DNA from 3 places in the Marinifilum sp. RC60d5 genome. Region 3 is predicted to be linked to each of the others. Evidence: riboswitches for the same ligand, from Rfam matches in the RefSeq annotation. Region 3 holds a riboswitch; each other region holds the start of a gene.
The links. A riboswitch is a leader RNA that binds a small molecule or an ion and turns the genes downstream of it on or off. The one in region 3 is predicted to bind cobalamin.
Positions count from the first base shown of each region.

Region 1 (3,292 bases), on a different contig from region 3:
ATGCATTATTATCTCTAACATAGAACATTTGATCTTTCAAATAAGATCCATCAAATTGCTTACTTTCGACAGTTGCATCTATAATATGAGTGTAATTTAAATAGATACGAAGAGAATAATCGTAATCAGATAAAGCTCCAAAATCATAAGAAGCAAGAACTTCAAATCCATTCATATCTGCTTTATCAGCATTTGCGAATGTTTTATCTCCATTATCTAAATAATCATTTACAATTTTATCAGTATGATGAGTATCAAAATAAGTAAAATCGAAATTGATTCCTTTTTTAAAGTTTTTAAATGCAAAACCTAAATCCCAGGTATTTGATTTTTCTGGGTCTAAATTTGCTTTTCCTACTGTTTTACCAAATGCTGTTTCGTACTCACCAGCTACTTGGAATGCACTTGGTGCAAGAAAAGCATCACCCCAACTAGAATGAACCGATAATCCTCCAACAATATTATACTTTAGACCGATATTTTTTGTAAACACCCAATAATCTTCAGAGCTGGAATTGTTACCAAAAAACTCATTTGCTTTGGTTTTAAACTTTACATTATCACCACGCATACCTATAGAAGCATTCAACTTACCCTCTAAAAATTTCATTTGAAATTGAGAGTATATGCCTGTTGCAATATTATTATAATCTGGTTGAAATGGAGATTCCAAAGTACCTTCGGTAGTATAATTTAAACTCTCATATTTTTGAACATTATTATCAACCCCAATTGCTAAAGTATGATCATTAATCTGAATAGCATCATTCAACTGAAATCCATAATTCTTATAGGTATATTTTGTATCACCATAAGCATCATTATCCAAATCTTTATTTGTTTCATCCTGATTTGAGAAATAAGGAGAAAAAGTAAGATTATGAATACCAGCCTGTCCTTTTACGTCAAACCCTAAAGTATATCTTTTCAAATCTTTAGAGTCCATACCATAAACATGCCAAAAAGAACCTGGTGTTTCGATATCATTTCCGTTATAGTAGGATCCGTTAAGGTTCAATTTCCAATCCTCAGCAAGCTTAATTCCAAGTCTAGCATTTAAACTATGCTTCTGAAATTTAGTGTTTTCCATTCTCTCACCATAAGTTGTAGCATCCAATATGGTTTTTGCATAATCCTCATCGTAAAGATTATTATCACCAACTTTATAATCTTTTCCCTGATTATGGAAAGCATAAGAAAAATCAAAATCTACACTCTCGGATATAGATCCTCCTACGCTAACATTCGCTTTAGAAGTCTGAAAACTTCCATATTCAAGACCAACAGATCCTCCTATTTCTCCATTACTTTCTTTAGTAACAATATTCACAACACCTCCCATGGCATCAGAACCATATTGCGATGAAAAAGGTCCTTTTAAAATCTCTACTTTCTCTACATTATTTAAATCAATACTTGCAATATTCTCGGTTCCTGCAGGTTTTCCATTAATTAAAATAATTGCGTATTTACTTGATGTTGATGCAGCAAAACCTCGAATACCAATACCAGCATTAATCCCCGAATATTGCTGAATATCAACTGATGAATTTCCTTTTAATAAATCAGCAATATTAGCTGCCGGCGAAGATTCAATTATTCTCTTAGTAATTACATCTACTTTTTGCGGTAAATCTTTCATTTTTGCATTCACCCGTGATGCATTTACCTCAACTTCAGAAAGATTTAAGTGTTTTACAGTTGTTGTATCGTTTACATTTTCTGGATTTTCATCAGCTTTAGCTTTAAAACTGAAAATCGAAAGCAATGCAAAAGCTGTTACAATAGTTTTTTTCATAATAGAAAATAAATTAAAATTGATAAACTTATGCAAAACAATCAGGGAGTACTAAAAGAAAGAAATATAGACATCTATGCCTTTAAAACAAATCCTTTAATCTGTTACTCTTGTCCCGAAAGTAATGACTTATGGTTTGCATTGGCAGGTCTTCTGACTTACTCTGCTTTTTCGGCCTTCCCATCCCAGTTTGTTAGGAACAGTGGCATTGTGGTAAAAAAGCATTATTCTGAGCTTACAGCTACGGGAACAGCTCCGGACTCTCACCGGATTCCCTTTTCATCTCAATCTGAAAAACAGATTACAGAGAACCAATCGCGGTGCAAATGTATAAAAAAAACAAAAGCAAGTTTAGAAATCTTGTAATTTAGAATCTATTATATAACATCTAGGATAAAACACTCACAAACAAGAACTAAAGTAAGTCTATTTTACATTCTAACTCTAAATTATTTTTATTTGATATTGGCAAACAAATTTACTTTACTCGTAGTTTTTACGAAGAAGCGATAATAATGCTTTAATACTGTTACATGTACTCGTATGTCCATTAATTACAAGCTCCCAGTTCATTTTTTCTTCTTTCAATATTACCTTACAAGTCTTAACCTCTTCGCAAGTAACAGAATATCCTTCGCGGGATAAAGCTCTTTGTGTCCAAAAGCCCATTACGTCGTTTCCAATAAGCTGAATATTTTGTTTTTTCTGATAGTTCATGATAAAATTACCAGTCTTTCTATCAAAATTGAAGGATTTATTATGGAACGTCTCTTCCATACTTCCATTCAACACCAAATCTTCAGGAGCTCCCACTTTTATTGGCTGATTTAAGGCCATTAACCAAATTAAATCGGCAGCCTGCAAAGCTAAATCCAATTCGTGAGTAGAAAGAAGAATCGCTTTATTTGTCTCTCTGGCCAAACGATGCAACAAACGCATTATCTCCACACGATTAGGTAAATCGAGATGAGCTGTTGGCTCATCAAGCATTATCAATGGTGTATCCTGCGCTAAAGCTTTAGCAATCAACACCCTTTGCCTCTCTCCATCGCTTAACTGATTGACAAAATGATTTGCATAATGCAGCAAACCAACTTGCTCTAATGCCCACTTTATTTTATCATTATCTTGCTGCGACAATTTTCCCATCCACGAAGTATACGGATGACGTCCCAATGATACAATGTGGTAAACCGTAAGGTTTCCTACATCAATTCGTTCGGTTAAAACAATACTAAGAAGTTGAGCTATTTCCTTAAAATTTCTATCCTTAATGGGAGTTCCTTCTACCAAAGTATATCCAGCCAATGGAGTCTGAATTCCTGCAATGGTTCTCATTAAAGTCGATTTTCCTGCTCCATTTGGTCCAAGAAGACAAACCATTTCTCCTCTGTGAATGGTCAAATTTATATCAGAAAGTAAGCACAGCTCTTTTTTTTTCCCTTGCTTGTATCCAATAGAAAGATCCTTTGTCTCTAATATGTTATTTTTTTC
Region 1 is NZ_JBQTGK010000003.1:345,426-348,717, reverse strand. Features, by position in the region: gene ACT3CE_RS08980 (TonB-dependent receptor) at 1-1,798, opposite strand, end outside; cobalamin riboswitch at 1,925-2,129, opposite strand; gene ACT3CE_RS08975 (ABC transporter ATP-binding protein) at 2,282-3,292, opposite strand, start outside.
Region 1: linked by a shared signal. The riboswitch ahead of ACT3CE_RS08980 (TonB-dependent receptor) and the one ahead of cobI (precorrin-2 C(20)-methyltransferase) in region 3 are both predicted to bind cobalamin.

Region 2 (3,292 bases), on a different contig from region 3:
AATTGTAAAAGTGAAGTATTCTTCTTTAAATTTTAAGGATGCACTTTCAGTTACAGGCAATAAAGGAGTAACACGAAATTATCCTCATACCCCGGGAATTGATGCTGCCGGAGTGGTAGAATCATCGGCAAGTGGTAAATTTAAAGCTGGCGATAAAGTTATTGTAACTAGCTACGATTTAGGTATGAATACCGATGGCGGATTTGCAGAATATATTCGTGTGCCCGAAGCCTGGGTAGTGGCAATGCCCAAAGAGTTAGATTTTAAGCAGGCAATGATATATGGAACAGCCGGATTTACGGCAGCATTATCGGTGTATCGTTTGTTGGCAGCCGGACAAAAACCCGAAATGGGATCTGTTGTGGTTACGGGTGCTTTAGGTGGTGTAGGCAGTATTGCCATTAGTATATTATCATCAATAGGTTTTGAAGTAATTGCAGCAACTTTTGAGTCAACAGGGGGGGAGACAGTATTGCAGGAGTTAGGAGCTATTAGCAGAATTTCTACTGATATTACTGATGATAAATCGGGAAGACCTCTATTAAGACCATTGTGGGCTGGTGCCATTGATGTTATTGGTGGCAATACCTTACACACTTTACTAAAGGCTTGTAAACCATTAGGAAATGTGACGACTTGTGGTAATGTAGGGTCCGGCGACTTGGCAATGACCGTTTATCCTTTTATATTAAATGGAATTAGCTTAATTGGTATCGATTCGCAGAATTGCCCAATGGAATTAAGACAAAAAGTTTGGGATAAACTGGCAGCCGATTGGAATGTTTATAAAAATAAAGAACAGGTTATAGAATCAAGTTTGGAAGAATTGGATACTTATATCGATTTGATGTTGGAGAAAAAAAGTCGCGGACGAGTAATTGTAAAATTGTAGAAAATAAATTATATAGTATGATAAAGGCAGCCTGCAGGTTGTCTTTTTTTATGCACTATTTTGTTTTATCCGGATAAATTAAGCTGTATTTTATCAGTAAGTTATTTGTAAAAAAATGCGTAATAATTAACAATAATTTAGTATTTATTCTTGTGTAATTCGTGTATTTATTCTACCAACTTAAGCATTTAGTCAATAGTATAATTTTATAATAGGAAGACTATCTATAAAGTTATTGAAATGGATATTTTATACTATTATGCCCATTATCAGTAAATAAGGCGTTTATTTTGGGGTGTTGTTTAACAGGTATACTATTTTATCGTAGCTGTTTTAATTTTAAAAAGTTTATATACTTTTGTGTCAGTTTTGTGATTGATTAGTTTCTATGCTTATCAATAAAGGGAATTCGGTGAAAATCCGAAACTGTACCCGCAGCTGTAAGCTCCGCAATAATGTTTAATACTACAAAGCCACTGTTCATAAATACGATGGGAAGGCAGATTAAACAGGAGTAAGTCAGAAGACCTACAAAGCAATGCTTTTTTTGTCAGTAATTAGTCTCGGGATAGGATTAATACTGTAGACATATATTATCAACAGTTTTTTGATTTTATCGATGATGCGATTAATTATTATTGCCTTGGTGCAATTATGTTTATGCACAAGTGTGTTATATGCACAGGAGTTTGGTTTAGCGGGTAAGGTGAGTAATTCCGAATCGCATAAGCCTATTGAATATGCAAATGTTTATTTGTCTAGTTCTGTAATATCTTACACTAAAACCGACGGTTCTTATTCCTTTGAACATTTAAAACCTGGTATTTATAATTTGTGCATATCTTGTATTGGTTATAAACCTTATCAGCAAAAAATACAAATAAAAACTTCCCATAAAATTGTAAACGTGAGCCTTGTGCCTTCAGTTGAATTGCTTTCGCCAATTGTTGTAACAGGTACAGGAACACGCTATCGTCTTGATAATGTACCTGTGCAAACTGAGATTATTTCAGGAAAGAGTATTCAGGAAATCTCGGGTAGAAGTGTAGAAGAAATCATTTCCAGTTTGTCATCTTCGGTTGATTTTATGCCTAGTTCAATGGGTACAGATATTAAAATTAACGGACTTGGAGAAGACTACGTTTTAATTTTACTAGATGGGAAAAGGTTAACAGGAAGCGTAGGAGGAATAGTAGATTTAAGCAGAATTAATTCGGAAGATATTGAGCAAATTGAAATTGTAAAAGGAGCTTCTTCTACCTTGTATGGATCTGATGCAATTGCTGGTGTTATTAATATTATAAGCAAACGCCCAAAAGGAAAATACAGCATATCAAACAGTAGCCGATTTGGTGCAAATAATGAATGGAAACAGTTAAATACTTTTACTTACAATAAGGGTAATTTGTCGAGTAAAACAACATTTTCAAGAAAACAGAACGACGGATATCAGTTAAACAATATGAAAATAAATACCAAATGGGAATCTAATCATGACTTGCCCTACTTGGTTGCTACTTATGATATGCCCGTTAATAAAAAGCGATCGTATACAGTAAGTCAGTCGTTTAAGTACGATATTAATAAGAATTTGAAATTTAGTACCGATGCTTCATGGTATGAAAAAACGCTATATTTCCCGTTTAAAGGAAGAATGCATAACTATTACTACAATAATAAAAGTGCTTCGCTTGCTGCTAGGTATAAGTTAAAGAATAAAGATTTTATCAACTTTAGTTTCGATTTTGGTAACTATAAGTATTATAACGAATATCCATACAAATACAGCGAGCGTTATATAACAGAAGATGGAGTAGTAAAAAAAACGTACTATCCAGGCGAACGATTTAAAAATTCAGATCAAACAAATCTTACTTTTCAGTTAAAAGGGGTTTTTCATTTGAGTAAGGAGAATACAATAAGTTCCGGATTAGAATATTTAGGAGACGATCTCGAGGCTAAGTATCGTTTAATAAATAATGATGCTAGTGCTTATACTTTATCATTTTATCTTCAGGATGAATTTAAACTATCCAAAAAAATAAATTTTGTAGGTGGTGTGCGTGTTATTCATCACGATCAGTTTGGTGTAATAGCTACTCCAAAAATTGCAGCTATGTACAAAATAGGAAATTTTACCCACCGAATATCTTATGCCAATGGCTTTAAAAGTCCGACTTTAAAAGAACTTTATTACTTCTACGAGAGTGAGCGCATGGGAGTATATCGTTTGTATCTGGGGAATAAGGATTTAAAACCTCAAAAATCTAATTATTATACAATTTCTTCAGAATTTAAATATAAAAAATTCAGAACCAGTTTAAGCCTTTATATCAATAAATTAAAGGATATGATTGATTATAAAATTATACCCACAATTTACGATTACAAAAGAAGAGG
Region 2 is NZ_JBQTGK010000001.1:17,768-21,059, reverse strand. Features, by position in the region: gene ACT3CE_RS00080 (YhdH/YhfP family quinone oxidoreductase) at 1-892, shown strand, start outside; cobalamin riboswitch at 1,245-1,442, shown strand; gene ACT3CE_RS00075 (TonB-dependent receptor) at 1,512-3,292, shown strand, end outside.
Region 2: linked by a shared signal. The riboswitch ahead of ACT3CE_RS00075 (TonB-dependent receptor) and the one ahead of cobI (precorrin-2 C(20)-methyltransferase) in region 3 are both predicted to bind cobalamin.

Region 3 (3,292 bases):
ACATCTCTTCCAGGTTTTAAATCGTAAGCATCTTCTAAACTCAAAATAGCATTTACAATAGTCGCTGCCAGTGTAGATCCTCCTTTTCGACCATCGATAATAACTGCCGCTAGATTTTTAAAACTTTTTACTCTGTGTTTCGATTCTTTCACATTTACAAATCCTACTGGTGCTGCTATTACTCCTGCAGGTTGTATATTTTTACTACGCATTAAATCTGTCAACTCAATTAAAGCTGTTGGTGCATTACCAAATACATACAATGCATCGGGGTGTTCTTCTACTGCCAATCGAATTCCTGCTTGTGTACGTGTTATTCCATGCTTTTCGGCCAAATCCATAGTTCGTGGATCATGCAAGTAACATTTTACCTCAATACCTAAACGCTCGCAGGTTTTCTTACGAATACCCGATTTTGCCATGGTTACATCGGTAATTATTACTCCTCCTTTTTGAAGATATTCGTTCAATTTTGGCGCTGCATTATTTTGAACCTTAAGAATTTTAGCCAACTCAAAATCTGCTGATGTGTGTATACAATGCAGAAGCATCCATTTTGTTTCTAATGGCAAATCCATTCCTTTTAATTCTGCCGCAATTGTTCTAAAACTTTCCTGCATAATTAATGGTCCCGGACGGCCATTTTGCTTTTCTTTACTGTAGTAACCTCGCGGCGTAATAAATCGATCTCCGGAAATATAACTCTGCGAATTTCCAATGATAACAACAGAGAACATATCTACAATTTCAGGATCAAAATCTTGCAAATTAGTTAAGGTTATTTCTTCTTCTTCACGAGCTGCCTGTCGAACTATTGCCACAGGTGTTGTGCCATCTCTCTCTTCTAAAAACAACTCTCTAAGACGATACAATTGCCAGTATCTTTTTTTACTTTTAGGATTGTAGATTGCAGTCACAAAATCGCCCATAGCAGCGGCTTTCATGCGCTTTTCTATCAACGTAAAATCAGTAAGTAAATCCGAAAGAGAAAGCAATACTAAATCATGACTTAAAGGAGCGCCTAATTTAGCAGCAGCTGCCTGAAATGCCGAAATTCCGGGAATCACATTTAATTCCACTTTCGATTCTGTTTTCTCCGCCATTTCGAATACCAAAGATGCCATTCCATAAATTCCGGCATCACCAGAACTTATAACCACCACATCTTTCCCTTGTTCTGCTAATTCAAAAGCCTTTTCTGCACGTTGCACTTCCTGTCTCATTCCAGTATCCATGCACTCAGTTCCTTCTTTTAAAAAACTTTCTATAAACCTAAAATAATATTTATAACCGATTACTACATCAGCATCTCTTATTGCATCAATGGCCGGATTTAAAAACATTTCAGGACTTCCTGGTCCTAATCCTGCAACAGTAATTTTTCCTAAAGTATTTGGCATGATATTTTATTTGTTTCCGTAAAAAATTAAAATGGCGAAGTAAGGAATCTTTCTGTCTCTCAAACTATCAATATCCTTACAAGTATACTGTTTTTTAGTTCCCAAATATTCGCCGTAAAAAAACTGAAATTTATTTTGTTCGATATATTCTTTAATCCAATCGCGAATTTTCGACATTTTCATTAAAACAAGAGTCTCATTTTGTTTTAATAAAAACTTTAACTCTTCTTCATTCTTAATATCAGGAGCTACTGTTAGCTTATCCTGCAAGGTGACAAGAGGTAATTTCCCTATCGAACCACCTAAAATAAAGGCAGGTACTCCCGGAATCATTTCAAAATTTATTTGATTCTTATTTAAATCATTTAACAAATATGAAAATGTACTAAAAAAAGAAATGTCTCCTTCGCTTACAACAGCAACCTGTTTACCGACTTTTACATCCTGTTCTATTTTAAGGTATAAATCTGAATAAGCTTTTTCGGCAAGTGTTCTATCCTTGCTCATTGGAACATTTACAGGCACAAACCTGGATTCTTCCAAATTTAATTGTTTTAAAATCAGCAAAGAAAAACTACTTATTTCTCCTTTTGGACCTGTAGTAGCCGGAAAATAAATTTTCTCTGCACTTTGCAAGCATTTTAAAGCTTTTATTGTAATTAAATCAGGATCTCCCGGACCAAGAGCAACTCCAATAACCTTCCCTTTTTGTTCAATCATATCTTTTACTATTCAGCTTGAAGATACATATCTGTTAAACAACAGTTTATGTATAAGCAAACAAAAAATTGTCTTTATATTTTAATTAAGTTGAATTGAAATTTAAGCGAAAAAAGAATTATGACAGATCAAAAAGAAATTCAGCTGTTGTTTTAGCAATATCAACAAAACTGGTGTTTGTTTTGCTAAAATCAGCATGTTCCACAAGCGTGGACACATTTATTTTCTTATAATCCTACTTTTATTCCCGAAAGTATCGATTAAACAACAATTTATAAGGCAGGTTTTCTGACTCTCTCCCTCTTGCTGCGCCTTCCCATATCTCTCATGAGATACAGTGACATAATACAGTAGAGTTTGGTATAGAGATTACAGCTGCGGGTACAGTTCCGGACTTCAACCGAATTCCCTCTTTAATAACAGATCTTACAATCTGATATTGCCAAATCACACAACAAATGTATGATTTTTAATTTGAGAATTATTGACCTGATCCCAAACAAAATACCTCCCATATTTAGCAAAAAACTTATCAGACTGAATATCTTAGTCTTATCAGAAAACAAACTCTTAATATCTGTCCGAGAACATATTAAATTACTTAATACATATTAACAATAAACAAATGAAAAACATTTTATATATTTATAATACGTTAAATACTAATACTATGAGTAGAATAAGACTTGAAATTGACGGAATCAGGATTTACCGCCCCAAAAAAAACTGGAAATTATACTTTATTATTGTTGCTGATCATCCAACAGAGCAAGATAAAATGATGGTAAGTACAATTCCTCAAGAACCATTTAAGCTAAGTAAAAGACACGAAAATGAATACTTCTTTGACACTCAGGACCTGGGTTCGGAGGGATTATTTATTTTAAGCAGGGAAATGCCTGCCGATAGAGAATTGAATGTTCATATCTATCTTAGACACACCCGAAAATCACAAAGAGACCTGGGAGCCATTTTAAAAGAAATTGAAAGTGGTATTGCGGGTGATGCTTTCGGAATCGTGACCGATATTGTTGGAGCTGCTACAGTTCCATGGTTAATAATATCAAAAAAATCCGTTTCGATGATTGGGAAGATATTAAATGATATTCCTGATAGAGATTTTGGCTTTGTGAGTGCTTTTGAACGTTTTGGAGATGAATTTGAAAGTCAAA
Region 3 is NZ_JBQTGK010000002.1:858,963-862,254, reverse strand. Features, by position in the region: gene cbiE (precorrin-6y C5,15-methyltransferase (decarboxylating) subunit CbiE) at 1-4, opposite strand, end outside; gene cobJ (precorrin-3B C(17)-methyltransferase) at 1-1,400, opposite strand, end outside; gene cobI (precorrin-2 C(20)-methyltransferase) at 1,407-2,120, opposite strand; cobalamin riboswitch at 2,382-2,582, opposite strand; gene ACT3CE_RS07445 (hypothetical protein) at 2,791-3,292, shown strand, end outside.